Regions from separate parts of the Comamonas resistens genome, predicted to be linked through region 3. Evidence: predicted binding sites of a transcription regulator. Region 3 holds the regulator's gene; each other region holds the start of a gene.

Evidence for each region. Region 3 encodes FNR, which switches genes on or off when oxygen is low (the NO sensors DNR and NnrR bind a similar motif). Its sites were predicted from a motif close to TTGATNNNNATCAA; they were not measured.
Region 1: a site for FNR is predicted at 3,083-3,096, ahead of QMY55_RS10845 (MBL fold metallo-hydrolase RNA specificity domain-containing protein). Genes of this name have one in related genera too.
Region 2: a site for FNR is predicted at 2,071-2,084, ahead of QMY55_RS13130 (universal stress protein). Genes of this name have one in related genera too.

The regions. Positions count from the first base shown of each region.
Region 1 covers NZ_CP125947.1:2,316,743-2,322,945, forward strand. The annotation lists gene QMY55_RS10835 (efflux RND transporter permease subunit) at 1-1,505, shown strand, start outside; gene QMY55_RS10840 (efflux transporter outer membrane subunit) at 1,519-2,982, shown strand; gene QMY55_RS10845 (MBL fold metallo-hydrolase RNA specificity domain-containing protein) at 3,180-4,580, shown strand; gene QMY55_RS10850 (hypothetical protein) at 4,634-5,161, shown strand; gene QMY55_RS10855 (pyridoxamine 5'-phosphate oxidase) at 5,158-5,670, opposite strand; gene QMY55_RS10860 (long-chain fatty acid--CoA ligase) at 5,896-6,203, shown strand, end outside.
Region 2 covers NZ_CP125947.1:2,803,991-2,810,193, reverse strand. The annotation lists gene pobA (4-hydroxybenzoate 3-monooxygenase) at 1-443, shown strand, start outside; gene QMY55_RS13140 (2OG-Fe dioxygenase family protein) at 641-1,405, shown strand; gene QMY55_RS13135 (hypothetical protein) at 1,571-2,041, shown strand; gene QMY55_RS13130 (universal stress protein) at 2,181-2,618, shown strand; gene QMY55_RS13125 (Bug family tripartite tricarboxylate transporter substrate binding protein) at 2,808-3,791, opposite strand; gene QMY55_RS13120 (SDR family NAD(P)-dependent oxidoreductase) at 4,385-5,149, opposite strand; gene QMY55_RS13115 (ABC transporter ATP-binding protein) at 5,244-5,945, opposite strand; gene livG (high-affinity branched-chain amino acid ABC transporter ATP-binding protein LivG) at 5,957-6,203, opposite strand, start outside.
Region 3 covers NZ_CP125947.1:2,114,850-2,121,052, forward strand. The annotation lists gene ccoP (cytochrome-c oxidase, cbb3-type subunit III) at 1-187, shown strand, start outside; gene ccoG (cytochrome c oxidase accessory protein CcoG) at 271-1,713, shown strand; gene QMY55_RS09920 (FixH family protein) at 1,813-2,127, shown strand; gene QMY55_RS09925 (hypothetical protein) at 2,403-2,666, shown strand; gene fnr (fumarate/nitrate reduction transcriptional regulator Fnr) at 2,729-3,451, opposite strand; gene hemN (oxygen-independent coproporphyrinogen III oxidase) at 3,719-5,101, shown strand; gene QMY55_RS09940 (sulfite exporter TauE/SafE family protein) at 5,105-5,818, shown strand; gene QMY55_RS09945 (HD-GYP domain-containing protein) at 5,906-6,203, shown strand, end outside.

The DNA.
Region 1 (6,203 bases), 200 kb from region 3:
ACAAGCAGTATCTGGTCGGTTTTGCCCAGTTGCCCGATGGCGCCACGCTGGACCGCACGGAAGACGTGATCCGCCGCATGGGCGAGATCGTCAAGAAAAATCCCAATGTGGAAGATGCCATCGCCTTCCCGGGCCTGTCCATCAACGGCTTCACCAACAGCTCCAACTCGGGCATCGTCTTTGTCACGCTCAAGCCCTTTGCCGAGCGCACGCATGCCGACCAGAGCGGCGGTGCCGTGGCGGGTCAGCTCAACCAGGCCTTTGGCAGCATCCAGGAAGCCTTTATCGCCATGTTCCCGCCGCCGCCCGTGGCCGGCCTCGGAACCACCGGCGGCTTCAAGCTGCAGATCGAGGACCGTGCCTCGCTGGGTTACGACGCCATGGACGCGGCCGTGAAGGCCTTCATGGCCAAGGCCTACCAGACGCCCGAGCTGGCCGGCCTGTTCACCAGCTGGCAGGTCAACGTGCCCCAGCTCTATGCCGCAATCGACCGCACCAAGGCGCGTCAGCTCGGCGTGCCCGTGACGGATATCTTCGAGACGCTGCAGATCTACCTGGGCAGCTTGTATGCGAACGACTTCAACCAGTTTGGCCGCACCTATAGCGTGCGCGTGCAGGCTGACGCAGCCTACCGGGCGCGCGCCGAAGACGTGGGCCTGCTCAAGGTGCGTTCCACCACAGGCGAGATGGTGCCGCTGTCGGCGCTGATGAAGCTCGAACCCAGCTTCGGGCCCGAACGCGCCATGCGCTACAACGGCTTTCTGGCCGCCGACGTGAATGGCGGTCCTGCGCCCGGCTTCTCCTCGGGCCAGGCCCAGGCCGCCGTCGAGCGCATTGCCGCCGAAACCCTGCCGCCCGGCATAGGCTTCGAGTGGACCGAGTTGACCTACCAGGAAATCCTGGCCGGCAATTCCGCCGTGCTGGTGTTCCCCATCGCCATCCTGCTGGTCTTTCTGGTGCTGGCGGCGCAGTACGAAAGCCTAACCCTGCCGATTGCCATCATCCTCATCGTGCCCATGGGCCTGCTGGCTGCCATGACGGGCGTGTGGCTGAGCGGCGGCGACAACAATGTGTTCACGCAGATCGGGCTCATCGTGCTCGTGGGGCTGTCGGCCAAGAACGCCATCCTGATCGTGGAGTTCGCCCGCGAGCTGGAATTTGCGGGCCGCACGCCCGTGCAGGCCGCCATCGAAGCCAGCCGCCTGCGCCTGCGCCCCATCCTCATGACCTCGCTGGCCTTTGTCATGGGCGTGCTGCCCCTGGTGCTGTCCACGGGCGCGGGAGCCGAGATGCGCAGCGCCATGGGTGTGGCGGTGTTCGCCGGCATGATCGGTGTGACGGCCTTTGGCCTGTTCCTCACGCCGGTGTTCTATGTGGTGCTGCGTCGTCTGGCCGGCAACCGCCCGTTGCAGCAGCATGGCAGTCATGTGGCGCCGATCAGCGAGCCCGGTCACGGCGCCTCGGCCCTGCCCATGCCTGCTGCGCCACGCGGCCATGACGAATAAGCCCCAATCAACCATGGATTCCGATATGAAAACGATGCAAGGCATTCGATCCCTGATGCCGTTCCTGAGCGCGCTGACGGCAGCCTTGGTGCTGGCGGGTTGCGCCAGCGCACCGCCCACGGTGGCCGAGCATGCCGGCGTTGCCGTGCCCGCAAGCTTCAGTGCCCAGGCTGCAGCCGCGGGCTGGACGCAGGCCGCCCCGGCCGAGGCCCAGCCGCGCGGTGCCTGGTGGCGGGTATTTGCCGACACCGAGCTCAGCGCTTTAGTGGAGCGTGCGGGTGAAGCCAATACCGATGTGCAGACCGCTGCGGCGCGCCTGGCCGAAGCCCGCGCGCTGCTGCGCTCGGCCGATGCGCAGCGCCAGCCGCAGATCGGGGCTGCGGGCGGTGCCGCGCGTCAGGCCGGTGCGAACACGGCGAACGGCATGCAACCCGCCACACTGGTCACGGCCGGCCTGAACTTCTCCTACGAAGCGGATCTGTTCGGCCGCCTGTCGCGGGCCAGCGAAGCGGCACGCGAGGATGCCAATGCACGCGAGGCCTTGCTGCAGAGCACGCGCCTGATGGTGCAGGCCGATGTGGCGCAGACTTATCTGCAGCTGCGTTCGCTGCAGACCGAGCGCCAGCTGGTCGAGCAGAGTCTGGCGGCCTATCGCGAGACGCTGACGCTGATCGAGAAGCGCTTCCGCGCCGGCGATGCAGCCGAGCTGGACGTGGCGCGCATGCAGACCGAGGTTTCGGCCACCGAGGCCGAGACACTGGCGCTGGAGCGCCAGCAGGCGGCCCTCACGCATGCGCTGGCCGTGCTCGTGGGGGATGTCGCCACTGGCTTCACGCTGGCTTCGCAGCCTGTGCTGGCAACGCTGCCCGTGATTCCGGCAGGCGTGCCCGCGACGGTACTGGCGCGCCGCCCCGATGTGTCGGCGGCTCAGACATCCGTGCTGGCGGCCCAGGCGCGCGTGGGCGTGGCCCAGGCCGCATGGTTTCCGGCCATCACGCTCACGGGCAATGGCGGCTATGCCTCGCCGGAGCTGGGCGATCTGTTCAAGTGGTCGGCGCGCTCCTGGGGCATAGGCGCCTTGCTGTCGCTGCCCATCTTCGACGGCGGCCAGCGCGCCGCGCAGGAGGAGGGGGCCCGTGCGCGCCTGGAAGCCGCCGTGGCGGCCCAGCGCGGCCAGGTACTCGCAGCCTTTCGGGATGTGGAGGATCAGCTCAGTGCCTTGCGCCTGCTCTCGGGCCAGGCCCGCGTGCTGGGGCAGGCCGTGCAGTCTTCCGAGCGGGCCACGCACCTTTCGGACGTGCGCTATCGCAACGGTCTGGTGAGCCAGCTGGAGCTGCTGGATGCACGTCGCAACGAGTTGCGCAACCGGCGCCAGGCCTTGCAGGTGCGCACCGCGCAGTACACGGCCACGGTGGCGCTGATTCGCGCGTTGGGCGGAGGCTGGGACAGCGGCGAGTCCGTGGCGGCCAGCAGCTGAGGCGAGAGCTGTCCTGTCCGCCCTGGCGGGCGGTTTGCCGGCTTGTGACTCCTGCTGCTGAGCCAGCCGGTGTTTGCAGCGCCCAGGCAGGCTCCGCGGTTTGATGGGCATCAAGGCAAGACTTGAGGCTCTGGCAGCGCAGGCGCCAGTGGTGCTAGATTCATTGACGGTCCATGTGGATCGTCAATGGATGCTTCATGAACATCACTTTTCACGGTGCGGCGCAATCGGTCACGGGGTCCTGTTTTCTGGTCGAGGCGCATAGTTGCCGATTTCTGATCGACTGCGGCATGGCCCAGGGCGGCCGCGAGGCCGACGAGCACAACCAGCAAGCCTTTGCCTTTGATGCTGCAAGCCTGGATTTCGTCGTTCTGACCCATGCGCACATCGATCACAGCGGCTTGTTGCCCAAGCTCGTGGCTCAGGGCTTCAAGGGCCCCATCTATGCCACTCTGGCCACCAAGGATTTGCTCGAGGTCTTGCTCAAGGACAGCGCCCATATCCAGATGATGGATGCCGAACGGGCGGCGCGGCGCCGGCGTGAAGGCCGAGGGCACGAGCGCGAGCCGACGGTTCCTCTGTATTCGTTGGCCCATGTGGCGAGCACGCTGGAGCAGGTCCAGGCCAGAGCCTATGGACAGCGCTTTGAACCTCATCCTGCGGTGACGGTACGTTTTCAGGATGCCGGGCATATTCTGGGCTCGGCCATTGTGGAGCTATGGCTGGCAGATGGTCATGGCGGCTCGCGCAAGCTGGTGGCCAGCGGCGATCTGGGCCAGCCGGGGCGGGTGATCCTGCGCGATCCCACGCCGATCACGGACGCTGATCTGCTGCTCATCGAGTCCACCTATGGCGACCGGCAGCACAAGAGTACTGGCGATACCCTGGAAGAGCTGGTCGATGTGGTCACGCGCACGGTTCCCCATGGCAATGTGGTCATCCCGGCATTTGCCGTGGGGCGCACGCAGGAGCTGCTCTATCACTTTCTGCAGCTGATCCAGCAGCAGCGCCTGCCGCCGGTAGAGATATTTGTGGATTCGCCGATGGCGGTGGCAGCTACGGATATCACGCTGCGGCATTTCAACGTGTTCGACGAGGAGGCCAGACAGTTGCTGGGCAGCGTCAAGAGACTCAAGGAGTCGCCGCACATTCATTTCATCAGCGATGTGGAGGACTCCATCAAGCTCAACCGCATCAAGAGCGGCGCGATCATCATCTCGGCCAGCGGCATGTGCGACGCGGGACGGGTGCTGCACCATCTGAAGAACAATCTGTCCAGGCCCGAGTGTGCAGTGGTGATTTGCGGCTATCAGGCCGATGGTTCGCTAGGTCGAAGGCTGGTCGACGGTGCCAGGCAGGTGCGCCTGCTTGGTGATGAAGTGGAAGTCCGTGCCGGCATCCATACCCTGGGCGGCTTTTCGGCCCATGCCGACCAGCAAGCTCTGCTGGACTGGGCGGCCGCGTTCACCCGCCCGCCGCAGCAGACCTTTGTGGTGCATGGAGAGCCGCATGCCTCCCTGGCCTTGGCCACGCTGCTGCACGAGCGCCTGCATTTCTCGGTGCAGCTTCCGCAGCCGGGCCAGGTCTTCGAGTTCTAGAACGTGCCAGGAGTCTCCGAGATGCGAAATCTTCCTTGCCCGTGGCCTGTTGCATGATGTTCTGGCGGCGAAGCCTGATGCCGGTCGAGGCCGGATTCGTACAGCGGCTTTTCGGCACTGCGCTGGATGAGTTGCTGCCCGGCATGCGTCTGCATGTGCGGCGTCTGGGCGATACCAGGCGCGCGCTGTCCCTGGGCGGCGGGCGCATCTATCTGCCGCGCAGCTTTTTTGAGCACAGGGACCCGCATAAGCCGCTGCGGCTTGCCCACCCTGTGGTGGCTGGCGTCTTCGCCCATGAGCTGCTGCATCAGTGGCAGCGCCTGCAAGGCCGGGCGGTGACGTGGGAGGCGTTGGGCCTGCATCTGCGCGCGGCATGCCTGCGGCGCAATCCTTATCACTATCAGGTCTGTGCAGATCCGCAGCAGATGCTGCAGTGCTTTCTGGACGCAAACGTGGAGCAGCAGGGGCAGATCTGGCAGGACCATGTTCAGGCCCTGGTGCAGGGCCAGCCTCTGGCCTGCATGGAACTGGTTGAAGAGCATGTGCGCCAGACTAAGCCAGGTCGGACCAGCAAAGACTAGGCCGCCGGGTTAAGGGCTGCAATCAGATCTTGCGCGTCCACATCGCGTGCCGCGCCAAAGCCAGCGACATGCCTGCCGCTTTGTGGCGTGATGCAGACAAAACGAAAATCGCCCAGCGCCGTCATAGGCTCGGCCTCGGGAAAACGCGCCAGATAAGCCTTGCGGGCACCTTGCCAGAGCACACTACCCTCAGGCGGAGTGGAAGCGACACCCTGGATGCTGACCCGCTCCAGCGCATGCACACCCTGGCCCGTTTGTTCGGTGGCCGTCATCAGCAGACTGACTGCCGGGTGTTGTTCCATGGCCTGCGTGTGGCTGGCCAGGCCGCTGACATGAATGATCAGCGTGAAGAACTCTGCATCCCAGGCCCAAGGCACCATGGAAATCTGCGGCGCAGGCAGGGCTGAGACATTGATGAAATCAGCCAGAGGTTGCACGGCCAGGGCCGCAGTGCGCTGGCTGAGAAGCAATTGACGCAGCGACTGCTGCAGGCGGGATTCATGCGACATGGCTGCATGGTAAATGCACGGCGTGCTGGCCGTCAGGGGGATTGCTTGCCGAGGGGTGAACCCGTTAGCGAGGTCACTTTGGTGACGGGCTCTAGTGGCCTACCCGAATGCCACCAAGGTGCTGGCGCACTAGCCTAGGCAATCGATGCTCTAGTCCGTCAGGACTATGACTGTTCCCGTGCTGTATTGCAGTACCTGCGTTCTCACCGACTCATGCTCCAGCCCATGTCCTCTCACTACAAATTCTGGCCTGCTCGTCTGCCGCACTCCATTACCGTTCCCGCTTCCAGCGTTTGGGAGAATCTGCACATCAACGCGTGCCGTTATCCGGACAAGACCGCGCTGGTGTTTTTGGGGCGCAAGACAACATACCAGCAACTGTGCGAGGGTACGCAGCGCATGGCGGCCTATCTGCATAGTCTGGGGGTGGGCAAGGGCGATCGCGTCATCTTGCTGATGCAAAACTCCTCCCAACTGGTGCTGGCGCATTACGCCATCTACCGCGCCAATGCTGTGGTCGTTCCGGTCAACCC
Region 2 (6,203 bases), 690 kb from region 3:
AGCGCCTGGACCCCGAGGCCCGTGCCAATCTGGTGACCGGCCCATCGCTGGAAAAAAGCATTGCACCGCTGCGCAGCTTTGTGACCGAGCCCATGCGCTTCGGCCGCATGTTCCTGGCGGGCGACGCTGCGCACATCGTGCCTCCCACCGGCGCCAAGGGGCTGAATCTGGCTGCTTCCGACGTTGGCTATCTGTCGCAGGCCTTCACGGAGTACTACCAAGACAAGTCCGAAGCCGGCATCGACCGTTACTCCGAACAGTGCCTGCGCCGCGTCTGGAAGGCCGAGCGCTTCTCCTGGTGGATGACCTCCATGCTGCACAACTTCCCCAATGAGGGCGAATTCAATACCAAGGTGCAGGAAGCCGAGCTGGATTACATCGTCCACTCCGAGGCCGGCTCTACCTCGCTGGCCGAAAACTATGTAGGCCTGCCCCTGGTGTAATTCGGCATTTGCATTGCTCTCATCACCGTGGTGATGAACGGCGGGCCCCGGACCTGGTGCCCGCCTTTGGCTGCCGCACTCCCGAGGGGGTGCAGGCAGTTTTTTCATCCATGCAATTTGGTTGATGCAGCCTTGCGTAAATTTTGCTGTTGCACCCGGGCTTCCGGGGCGCCTGCAGGAGTAAGCTAGCCGACCTTATGGCGCATATCTCGTTTCTTCCTCCCTACACAGCGGCCTGCGACGCCGCACAGTCCCTGCGTGCTCAGGGTTTTGCCGTGCTGAAGCCCGATGATTTTGCGCAATGGATGGGCGTGAATCTCGAGGAGCTGCAGGCCTTGAGTGCCGACTGGCAGACGCTGCCACCCGATGAATTCCTCAAGGATGGAGGTCGTTATCGACGCCGCCGCCATTCCTGCTTTGTCGCCAGGTCAGACGATCTGAGCCAGGTGCCGCACCGCGCGCACTGGCAGCCGGTGGAATACAACGCCTTGCACGGCGGCATGCAGCGCCTGTTTGCTCCCATGGAGGCGGCAACCGTGCAAAGCCAGGTCTGGGCACAAATGCTGCAGTCGCTGGCCGAGCTGTCGGACGAGGTGTTCTGCCCGGCGGGCCAGCATGAGCAATGGTTTGTAGAGGCGCACCAGTTCCGTATCGACACGGCGGATGGCATAGGCCGCCCAACGCCGGAAGGTGCTCACCGCGATGGCGTGGACCTGGTGGTGGTGGTGGTGGTACAGCGCCAGGGCGTCAAGGGTGGCGAGACGCGTGTCTTTGAGGCAACCGGTCCTAGCGGCCAGCGTTTCACCTTGACCGAGCCCTGGTCTGTGCTGCTGCTCGACGATGCCCGCATGATTCATGAAACCACGCCCATCCAGCCTTTGGGCGAGAGTGGCGTGCGCGATACCTTGGTGCTGACCTACAGGCGCGGCAACTTTCAAGGCGCTGAAGAACAGGTGGCCTGAACAAAAATGTTAGGTGTGTAGTTAACAAAGAGTCACGCATTTCTGCGGCATGATGCGCCACCTTGATGTTGTCAAGCCAAGAAAACCCGGCGAACAACCTCAGGCGACTCTTCACACCAACTCCAACAGGCCCGGGCTGCGCATCGTGTGCAGCCGATTTTCTGCATGAAACGTTTTCCTGCTTTTTTTCTGACCTCGCTTGCCGCTCTGGCTGCCATCGCAGCCTGCACGCCTTCTGAAGACCATTCCGTAAAGGCCTCCTTCAAGGAGCCCACGATCTACTTTCGCAATGGTCTGGAAATCACGGTGAACGACGAGGCAGTGCCGATTCATGGTTTGCAGGAATGCCCTTATGGACTGGCCGCACCGGCAGGCGCCGTCTCGGTGGTCGATGGTGCCAAGTGCATTCGTCTGGCTGACGACACCAAGGAAATCCAGGTGATGCTGGAGCTGCCATCGGGTCCGGTAAGGGAAGACTGGTCGGTGCGCCGCGATGCGCCAAGCCAGCCCAATGAGCCCGCGTTCAAGTATGTCTCGTTGCTGCGCCCCGACGGCTCTCGCATCACCATTACCGATAAATCGCACAAGCTGCTGGACAAGTGCTATGCCTATGACGCGGCTCATGTCTGCCTCTGAGCCATTGCGCCTCTGATTTCCCTTCGGGGTTGATGCAGGTCAGGACGCTGGGGCATGATGGGAGCAGACTCGCTTTGTTGAAACGGCGGCACCTGCATGCAGAGTCGCCAAGCTACCCAAAAAGGAGAAGCTCATGTCCATGTTCAATCACATCCTGGTTCCGGTTGATGGCTCCAAACCTTCGCTGCTGGCGGCACGCAAGGCTGCGGAACTCTCCAAGGTCTTTGGCAGTGCCGTGACGGCGGTGTACGTGGTCGACCCCTATCCCTTCACCGGTGTAGGCGCCGATTTCGCCTATGGCCAGTCGCAATACTTGAGCGCAGCGACCGCCGAAGCCAACACGGCCCTCGACGCCGTCAAATCCATCATGGAAGCCGAAGGCGTGAACGTGAACACCCTGGTTGGCGAAGGTCATGCCGTGCACGACGGCATCGTCAACACCATGGACAGCGTGGGCGCCGATCTGATCGTCATGGGTTCTCAGGGCCGCCGTGGCCTGGAAAAGCTGATGCTGGGCAGCGTCACCCAGCGCGTGCTGGGCGCCGTCAAGATTCCCGTTCTGGTTGTGCGCGAATAAGCGCATATTCCCCATGGCGATAAAAAGAAAGACCTCGCAAGAGGTCTTTCTTTTTATAAGAGTGGATTTGGTCCACTGGGCGCAGTCTATAAAACTGTCACGGCCCAAGCCAGGGCAGCAAGCAAGAGCCGCCTCGCGGCGATGCTGCCGTCCCCCTTTTAGGGGGGAGCAGCAAAGCGGCTCAGGGGGTTACTGAATGCTTGCGCCAGAAGCCTCAACGATAGCCTTGTTGGCCTTGAAGTCTGCCTGGAAGAATTTGTCGAAGGCTTCCACGCTCATGGCCTGTGGCTCGGCGCCCTGGGTCAGGATGGCTTCCTTGACTTCGGGCATGGCCAGCAGCTTGTTCACTTCGGCATTGACCTTGTTCACGATGGGTGTCGGCGTGTTCTTGGGCATGAAGATGCCGTACCAGGTGCTCACGTTGAAGCCCTTGAGGCCGGATTCGGCCAAGGTGGGCGTATCGGGCAACGAGGACGAGCGGGCTGCCGAGGTCACGGCAATGGCGCGCAATTTGCCCGATTTGATCTGGGCGATGGCCGAAGGCACGGAAGACACCAGCAGATCCACATTGCCGGCCAGCGCGTCCATCATGGCCGGGTTGGAGCCCTTGTAGGGCACATGGGTCAGCTGAATGCCCGAGGCCTTTTCCAGCATCACGCCAGCCAGATGAATGCTGGTGCCGTTGCCGGGAGAACCATAGGTGATCTTGGCGGGGTTCTTCTTGGCGGCGGCCACTACATCGGCCAGCGTCTTGTAGGGCGAGTTGGCAGCCGTGGCGATCACGATGGGGGTGTAGGCCACATGGGCTACGGGCGTCAGATCCTTGGTGGGGTTCCAGGGCAGGCTTTTGTACAGATAGGGGCCCAGAACCACATTGTCTTTCTGGCCCATGACCATGTCATAGCCGGTGGGGGCGGCCTTCACGGCTTCGGTGATGCCGATGGTGCCGCCCGCGCCTGCGCGGTTGTCGGGCACCACGGTCCAGTGGCTGACTTCGGTGAGCTTGTTGGAGATCACGCGAGAGAGGATGTCTGTGCCTCCGCCTGGCGGAAAGGGAACGATCATGCGAACAGGCTTGTTCGGGTAGTCCTTGACGGGGTCTTGTGCGGCAGCGGAAAAGCTCAGGCCGGTGGCCGCAACCATGGCGGTGCAGGTGATCAGTTGGCGAAACATGAAAAAGAAGCTCCAGAGACGATAAGGGTGTGCGGCGGCCTCGGCACCCGGCTTATGGCGGGGTGAGAAAACGGACGCGAACGGCTGTCAGGTCGGAGTGTCTCAGTGCGCAATATTCGGGATATGCGGGAATAGGAACGCTCCTGGCCCTGGGGCCAAGTCACGGAAGGTGGGCTTTTCGATGATCGGGGAGGGTGGTTCCGCCATCAATGGGTATTTGTCTTTACCGAAGAGACCTGCGCCATGCGGTACCGGCACGGCGGGTTGGCAATCGCGCGCGCTGCCTTGCAGGGTGGCTGCAAAAGCTAGCACGGTGGCAGCGTTCCGATCAGGTAGCGCTGCCGATGTGGCCCACGGCGCGGATTGCGGTTTTGCAGTTCAGCGCAGGCACTGACTCCAAAACAGGTGAACCATTCTGCCATGCCGATTGCCGCTGCCGGCGTATGTAGATACAAGATTCTGTGCGGGACGGACAGGCTTTTGTCATTGCGGCGGCAAGGCCTTGGTCTGTGTTAGGCGTCCAAAGCAAAAATAGCTGCCAGCGCAGAGGTGAGTTGCGCGGGCAGCTATGGTTTTGATGAATGTGAGGGTGCTCAGGGATTGCGCACGTCGGCCACAACCTGGGTGCCAAAATCCGGGCGCTCCAGCCAGGCCAGCACGCGAGCCGCTGCGTCCTGGGCCGAGCTCAGCTGGCCTGCAGAATGCAACTGGGAAAAGCGCTGCACATCGGGGAAGTCATCGCTGGCGGCGCTGCGCAAATGCACCTGCATGTCGGTGTCGATGACGCCCGGTGCCAGAGACACGATCTTTGCCCCATGGGGCTTGGCCGCTTCTTCCAGGGCCACACAACTGCTGAACTGGTCCATGCCGGCCTTGGCCGTGCAGTAGCTGGCCTGCGAGGCCATGGCGCGACGGCCCAGGCCCGAGGAGATATTGAGCACCTTGCGGGGCATGCTCCAGCTTTCGGTGGCGGCCAGAAATGCAGCTGTCATGGCCATCGGCGCCTCCAGGCCCACACGCAGCGCATTGATCATGTCTGCCGCAGGCAGCTGCGACAGTGGCGCAATCTGCGGAATCATGCCTGCGTTGTTGATCAAGGTGATGCTGGCCCAGTCACCGCTGTTGAGCGTGTCGATCCAGGTCGCAAGGCGCTGCGCTGCCGTGGCGCTTTGGGCCAGGTCCTGCTCCCATTGAAGGAGCTGGCTGGCCTCGCGGGCAGAAGCTGCCAGCTCGGAACTGGTCTTGCGAGAAATGCTCAGAAGGTGGTGACCTTTTTGCAGCAACTGCTGGCCCATGGCCAGACCCATGCCGCGGGAGCCGCCGGTCAGAATCGTCAAATGCTTGGTCATGCAGGCCATCTTACGGGCGATTCATGACAACAAAAAAAAGGCCTGGCGGAGAACATTCCCTGCCAGGCCCCTGAGGCGAGTGCGATTGGCTCCCTCGCTATCGTCAATGGCCCAGATAGGCCTTGCGCACTTCGTCGTTGGTCAGCAGATTGGCGCCGCTGTCTTCCAGCACCACCTTGCCGGTTTCCAGCACATAGCCCCGGTCGGCAATCTGCAGGGCGCGGTTGGCGTTCTGCTCGACCAGGAACACCGTCACGCCCGCAGCGCGTATGGTCTGGATGATCTCGAAGATCTGCGCAATGATCAGCGGCGCCAGGCCCAGTGTGGGCTCATCGAGCAGCAGCAGGCGCGGCTTGCTCATCAGCGCGCGGCCAATGGCCAGCATCTGCTGCTCGCCGCCCGACATGGTGCCCGAGCGTTGCAGGGCGCGTTCCTTCAGGCGCGGAAAGAGCTGAAACACATGCTCTATACCTTCGGCGATCTCGGTCTTGTTCAGAAAAAATCCGCCCATCTGCAGGTTCTCGGTCACCGTCAGGTCCTTGAAGACGCGGCGGCCTTCGGGCGAGATGGCAATGCCGCGGCGCATGATGTGGTGGGTGGACATCTGGGTGATGTCCTCGCCCTCGAACACAATGCGCCCGCCGCTGGCTCGCGGGTTGCCGCAGACCGTCATCAACAGCGAGGTCTTGCCCGCGCCGTTGCTGCCAATCAGGGTGACGATTTCGCCCTGATTGATATGCAGGCTGACCTGGTTGACCGCGCAGATAGCGCCGTAGTGGGTGGAGACCTGCTCCAGTTGCAACATATGCTGGCTCATCAGGCTTCTCCAAGATAGGCCTTGATGACCCGTTCATCGTTGCGAATGGCATCGGGCAGGCCCATGGCGATGGGCTTGCCGTATTCCATGACCAGAATGCGCTCGGACACACCCATGACCAGACTCATATCGTGCTCGATCAGCAGCACGGCCACGCCATATTGCTGGCGCAAATGGTCGATGAGCTGCTGCAGGTCCTTTTTTTCCTGGGGGTTTAGGCCTGCTGCGGGCTCGTCCAGCATCAGC
Region 3 (6,203 bases):
CATGGGTGCACCCAACCTGACCGACGATGTGTGGCTGCATGGCTGGGGTGAGCAAGCCATCATGAACATCGTCAACAACGGCAAGCACAATGAAATGCCGGCCCAGAAGGAAAAATTGACAGAGGCGCAAATCGCCGTACTGGCTTCCTATGTGTGGAGTCTCTCCAACACACAGACCCAGAAATGATTTGAGTGAAAAAGCGGTGCTTTGCGGCACCGCTTTTTTCGCATTGGATATTTCAGTAATTACAAAAATATGAAGGAACTGCGATGACCGGCGAGCCAGGCAAACCGCGCAAGATCATCCCGATCACACCCGAGCCCAAGGACGGCAGTCCTGACTACGTGCCTTTGTTTGCTTCCGAGCAAAAGGTCTACTCTCGGTCCATCCGTGGCGTGTTCGCGCGCTGGCGATGGATCATGGTGTTTCTCACGCAGCTGTTCTTCTACGGTATGCCCTGGCTGCAGTGGGGCGAGCGCCAGATGCTGCTCTTCGATCTTGAAGCGCGTCGCTTTTACCTGTTCGGGCTGGTGCTTTACCCGCAGGATTTCATTTATCTGACCGGTCTTCTCATCATCAGCGCGTTGGCGCTTTTCCTGTTTACGGCGGTCGCAGGGCGTTTGTGGTGCGGTTTCTCCTGTCCGCAGACCGTTTATACCGAGATTTTTGTCTGGATCGAGAGCAAGGTCGAAGGCGATCGCAGTGCCCGTATGCGCATCGACAAGGGCGGCTGGACTTTCGAGAAGATCTGGAAGAAGTCGCTCAAGCAGTTCCTCTGGATCGCCTTGTCCCTGTGGACCGGTTTCACCTTCGTGGGCTATTTCGTGCCCATCCGTGAACTGGGTGTCGAGTTGCTGGCCCTGAGTGGCAACTGGCAGATTTTCTGGGTGCTGTTCTATGGTTTTGCCACCTATGGCAATGCCGGCTATATGCGCGAGCAGGTCTGCAAATACATGTGCCCTTATGCACGTTTTCAAAGCGCCATGTTCGACAAGGACACCATGATCGTCAGCTACGACGCAGAGCGCGGCGAGGGGCGCGGTCCGCGCAAGAAGGGCAGTGACTACAAGGCCGAAGGTCTGGGCGACTGCATCGACTGCAAGCTCTGCGTGCAGGTCTGTCCCGTGGGTATCGACATCCGCAACGGGCTGCAGTACGAGTGCATTGGCTGCGGCTTGTGCATAGACGCCTGCAACTCCGTGATGGACAAGATGGAGTATCCACGCGGCCTGATCCGCCTGACCACGCAGAATGCCGTGTCCAAGGCATGGAAGCATGCGCAGATGATTCGCCGCATCTTCCGTCCGCGTGTGCTGATCTATACCTCGGTGCTGGTGGCACTCAGTGCCGCCATGATTGCCAGCCTGGCGATGCGTGAACCCGTGAAGGTGGACGTCATCCGTGACCGGGCGGCGCTGTCGCGCATCGTGGCCGGAGGCAAGCTGGAGAACGTTTACCGCCTGCAGATCATGAATGCCACGGAGACCGAGCAGAACTACCGCATCAGCGCCGTGGGCCTGGATCATCTGGAGGTGGCTTCCGAGCAGGAAGTGACCGTAGGCCCAGCGGAGACACGTGGCATTGCCGTGCGTCTGCAGATTCCCTATGGCTCGGCCGATCCTGGTTCGCACACCATCCATTTCAATCTGGATGCCGTGCAGGCCCAAGGTGGGCGCGTGTCCGAGAAGGCTGTTTTCCTGGTGCCGCGCTAGACGGCAAGGTTATCGACTATCCGCAACAATAGCTTGGCTGGCGCTGCGCATCTGGCGATGCGCCGCACTGGCAAAGTTCCACATTGAAAGAGATCCGCCATGTCGGCAACAACCCCAAGCGCAGCACGTGCGGCAAGCGCAGCCAAACCACAGCATCCCGAGGACGGCAAGCCTTGGTGGAAGTTCGCCCATGTCTGGCTGGTTCTGGCGGGCCCGGCCGTTGTGGTCGTCGCAGGCCTGGTCACGGCCTATATCGCCATGAGCAAGCCTGACCCCGTGATCGACCCCGATTACTATCGTCATGGCATCGAGATCAACCAGCGCATGAGCGAATCACAAAAAAGCCTGGCCCCGGCACTGACCGGGCGCAATCATGCGGCAACGCCTGCACAAGATCACCCTACAGATCGCTGATGCCGGGTTGCAGGGCACAGCACTCCATGAAAAAAGGCCGCCCAGCGGCCTTTTTTCATGGAGCATGCTCTGAAATTCAAAGCGCCTTGCGCAAGTAGAGTCTATGTTTTGCGTAACGACACCTATGAAGTGAAGATTTAATAGGCGCTGGCTGCTATCAATTAAAGAATTCCCGTGCCTGGGTTTCTCGGTGTTTGCCCGCAAGGGGCTGGTCAGTTCGGCCCGGCAATGTGCAGAATGTCCTCACCGCTCCCCGCAGCCCAAGGAGATTCGTGATGGACACTCAGCGCTGGATGTGGATTGCATGGCCCGCATTTTTGGCCGCCGCAGTCCTGGAAATGGTGGTTTTTGCCTTTGTTGACCCGATGGATGTGCACTGGATGGGGTCGCCACTGGAATGGTCGCGCAGCGCCGTCTATACGGCAGCATTCTTCGCCTTCTGGCTGGTCATGCTGCTTTGCAGTCTGATGACGCGCAGCCTGGCGCGCTCGGCGCAGGATTTGAACAACGGCATCGTCTCCGAGCCTTTGGCCGATTGACAAGCTTTCCAAAAGAACAAGGCCCGCTGTAAGCGGGCTTTGTTCTTTTGAGGGTTAGTAGATCAGCTCTGGCATTGCTGGCTGTTGACAATGCGCTTGAGCGCTTCGGTATCCAGAATGCGCAAGTGGCGCTGCTTGACTTCCACAATGCCTTCTTCGGCGAACTTGGAGAAGGTGCGGCTCACGGTCTCCAGCTTCAGGCCCAGATAGCTGCCGATTTCCTCCCGGGTCATGCGCAGCACCAGTTCCGACTTGGAGAAGCCGCGGGCAGCCAGGCGCTGCACCAGATTCAGCACAAAAGCGGCCAGGCGCTCTTCGGCGCGCATGCTGCCCAGCAGCAGCATCACGCCATGCTCGCGCACGATTTCGCGGCTCATGACCTTGTGCACATGGTTTTGCAGGGCCGTCACCTCGCGCGAGAGCTGCTCGAGCTTGTCAAAAGGCATGACGCAGACTTCGGCATCTTCCAGCGCCACGGCGTCGCAGGTGTGATGGTCGTTGACGATGCCGTCAAGGCCGATGATTTCACCGGCCATCTGAAAGCCGGTGACCTGGTCGCGACCGTCTTCGGTGGCCACGCAGGTCTTGAAGAAGCCGGTTCGGATGGCGTACAGCGAAGTGAATTCCTCGCCGTTGCGGAACAGCAGTCCGCCACGCTTGATCTTGCGGCGCGTGGCGACGATTTCGTCGATGCGCTCCATTTGCTCATCGTCCAGGCCCATGGGCATGCACAGTTCACGCAGATTGCAGTTGGAGCAGGATGCTTTGATGGTCTGAAGATTCATGGCTTGCAGCAGCGGTGCGGACGCACAGGGAGTGAGGCCGCGCCGTTCATTGACCTCTAGGTTGGTAATGAGATGGATCAAATTGTCGCAGCACTTGCCTTGTTATCCCTTGATGTGAATCAAGGACAAGGGGTTTGCCTTGGGGCACAGTGAAGACACTGATTCCAAAAACACGCGCTCGCTGCAACAAGACGGGCATCCGGTCAGGCTGAAGAGAAGCTCGATATCGGTGTCCTCTGCAGTGTGGGTGCACCCTGACTAAGAGCCATGACCGCAGTTACGCCCGAATTGCTAAGCCGTTTTGATATTCCGGGGCCTCGCTACACGTCGTTTCCAACAGCCGACCGTTTTGTTGAGGCTTTCGGCCCTGAGGACTATACCCTGGCACTGCAGCAGCGCAAGGCACATTCGGCTGCCCGCGCGCTGCCGCTGTCCCTTTATGTCCATGTGCCGTTCTGCGAGTCGCTGTGCTACTACTGCGCCTGCAACAAGATCATCACCAAGCATCACGAGAAAGCGGCGCAGTACCTCGACTATCTGCGCCGCGAAGTCGCCATGCATACCGAGCATTGCGGCAAGGGCCAGGTTGTCAGCCAGTTGCACCTGGGCGGCGGCACGCCCACGTTTTTCAACGACGACGAGCTGCGTGCCTTGATGGCGCTGATGCGCGAGCATTTCAAGCTGGACCCCGCGGGTGAATATTCGATTGAGGTGGACCCTCGCACCGTGAGCAACGAGCGTCTGCAGGCGCTGAAGGAAATGGGTTTCAACCGCCTGAGCTTTGGCGTGCAGGATTTCGATCCCGATGTGCAAAAAGCCGTGCATCGCGAGCAACCGGCACAGCAGGTCTTTGCCCTGGTGGAAAAAGCGCGCGAGCTGGGCTTTGTGTCCATCAATGTGGACCTGATCTATGGTCTGCCCAAGCAGACGCCTCAATCGTTTGCGCGTACGCTGGAGCAGGTCAATGCCTTGCGCCCTGACCGCATAGCGCTTTATGCCTATGCCCATCTGCCCGAGCGCTTCAAGCCACAGCGTCGCATTGAGTCTGCTGACCTGCCCATGGGGCAGGACAAGCTCAATATGCTCTCCAGCGCGATCGATGCATTCATGGACGGCGGCTATGTCTATGTGGGCATGGACCACTTTGCGCTGCCCGATGACTCTCTGGCCATTGCCAAGCGCCAGGGGCGTCTGCACCGCAATTTCCAGGGCTACAGTACCCAGCCTGACTGCGATCTGATTGCGCTTGGTGTCTCTGCAATCGGGAAAGTGGGGGCTACCTACAGCCAGAACGTCAAGACGCTGGAAGAGTATTACGACGCTCTGGACAGCGGCCAGTTGCCCGTGCAGCGCGGGTTGGCCTTGTCGCGCGACGACATGGTGCGCCGTGCTGTCATCATGGCGGTGATGTGCCAGGGCGCTGTGCTGTATGAGCCCATGGAACAGGCCTGGCTGATCAACTTCCGTGAATATTTCGCCCCGGAGATGAAGGCGCTGCAAGAGATGCAGGCCAACGGCTTGCTGGTGCTGGAGGAGGAAGGCTTCCATGTCACCGCGCTGGGCTGGTTCTTCGTGCGTGGAGTAGCCATGCTGTTTGATCGTTATTTACAGGCCGACAAGAACCGCACGCGGTTTTCACGCATCATCTAGCGCATGTTGTTTTCGCTGGTTTGGACTGCTTTGATCATGGGGCTCGTGGGTGGGCCCCATTGTCTTGTCATGTGTGCTGCTCCTTGCAGCGTGGTGACGTGCGGCAGTGCCGCCAGCCAGGCTCAGCAGATTGTTGTGCATGGTCTGCGCAAGCGCCAGTGGCTACGCAGCAGCCTGTTTCACCTGGGGCGTGTCGGTGGTTATGCCCTGCTGGGGGCCGTGGCTGCCGTGGCCATGGAAAGCCTTTCCTGGCTGACCAGTCAGACCACAGCATTGCAAAATCTCTGGGCTCTGATGCATGTAGTCGTCATGGCCTGGGGCCTGGCCATGGTGGTGCAGGCCCGCCAGCCGGTCTGGTTGGAGCGTGCCGGCCGTTCTGCCTGGGCCAAGGTTCAGCCCTGGGTCAGCGCACCAGGCGGCAGCCTGGCTGCGGGTTTTGCCTGGGCTCTCATGCCCTGTGGTCTGTTGTATTCGGCCGTGCTGGTGGCTGCGCTCAGCGGCGGTGCCTGGCAAGGTGGTTTGTCCATGGCTGCATTTGCGCTGGGCAGTGGCGTGTGGCTGGTGGGAGGGCCATGGCTGTGGCGTCTGAGCCAGAGCAAGGTGAATGTTCTGCGCGCGCAATGGGGTACGCGCATTGCAGGCCTGATGCTGATCGGCGTGGCAATATGGGCGTTGTGGATGGATTTGGTCTACAAACCGAGTCTTTGGTGCCGATAAGTCGGTCAGGGCGCAAAACTTCCGGTCTCTTTTGTTTGAAGGTTACGGAACTGCGCATAATGCAACATCTTGTATGACTCGCTCAAAGTGAATCGATTCGTCGCTATTGATATCGGACAGCTGCGCATAGGCATGTATGTTCATCTGGGTGTGGGCTGGCTCAGGCACCCGTTTCCCGTCAATAGCTTCAAGATCACGACCCAGGAGCAATTGAAGACCCTGCAGTCCCTGCAACTGGGTCATATCGAGTTCGATCCAGCGCGCAGCGATCCGGAGGTCACGGAAGAACCCGCGGCCGACAAGGTGGAGCCAGAAAATTTCCCGCAAACCTGTTCACTCGAGAATTGGCGCACGGCGATGCAGTCCGTGCAAAAGCGCTTCCAGT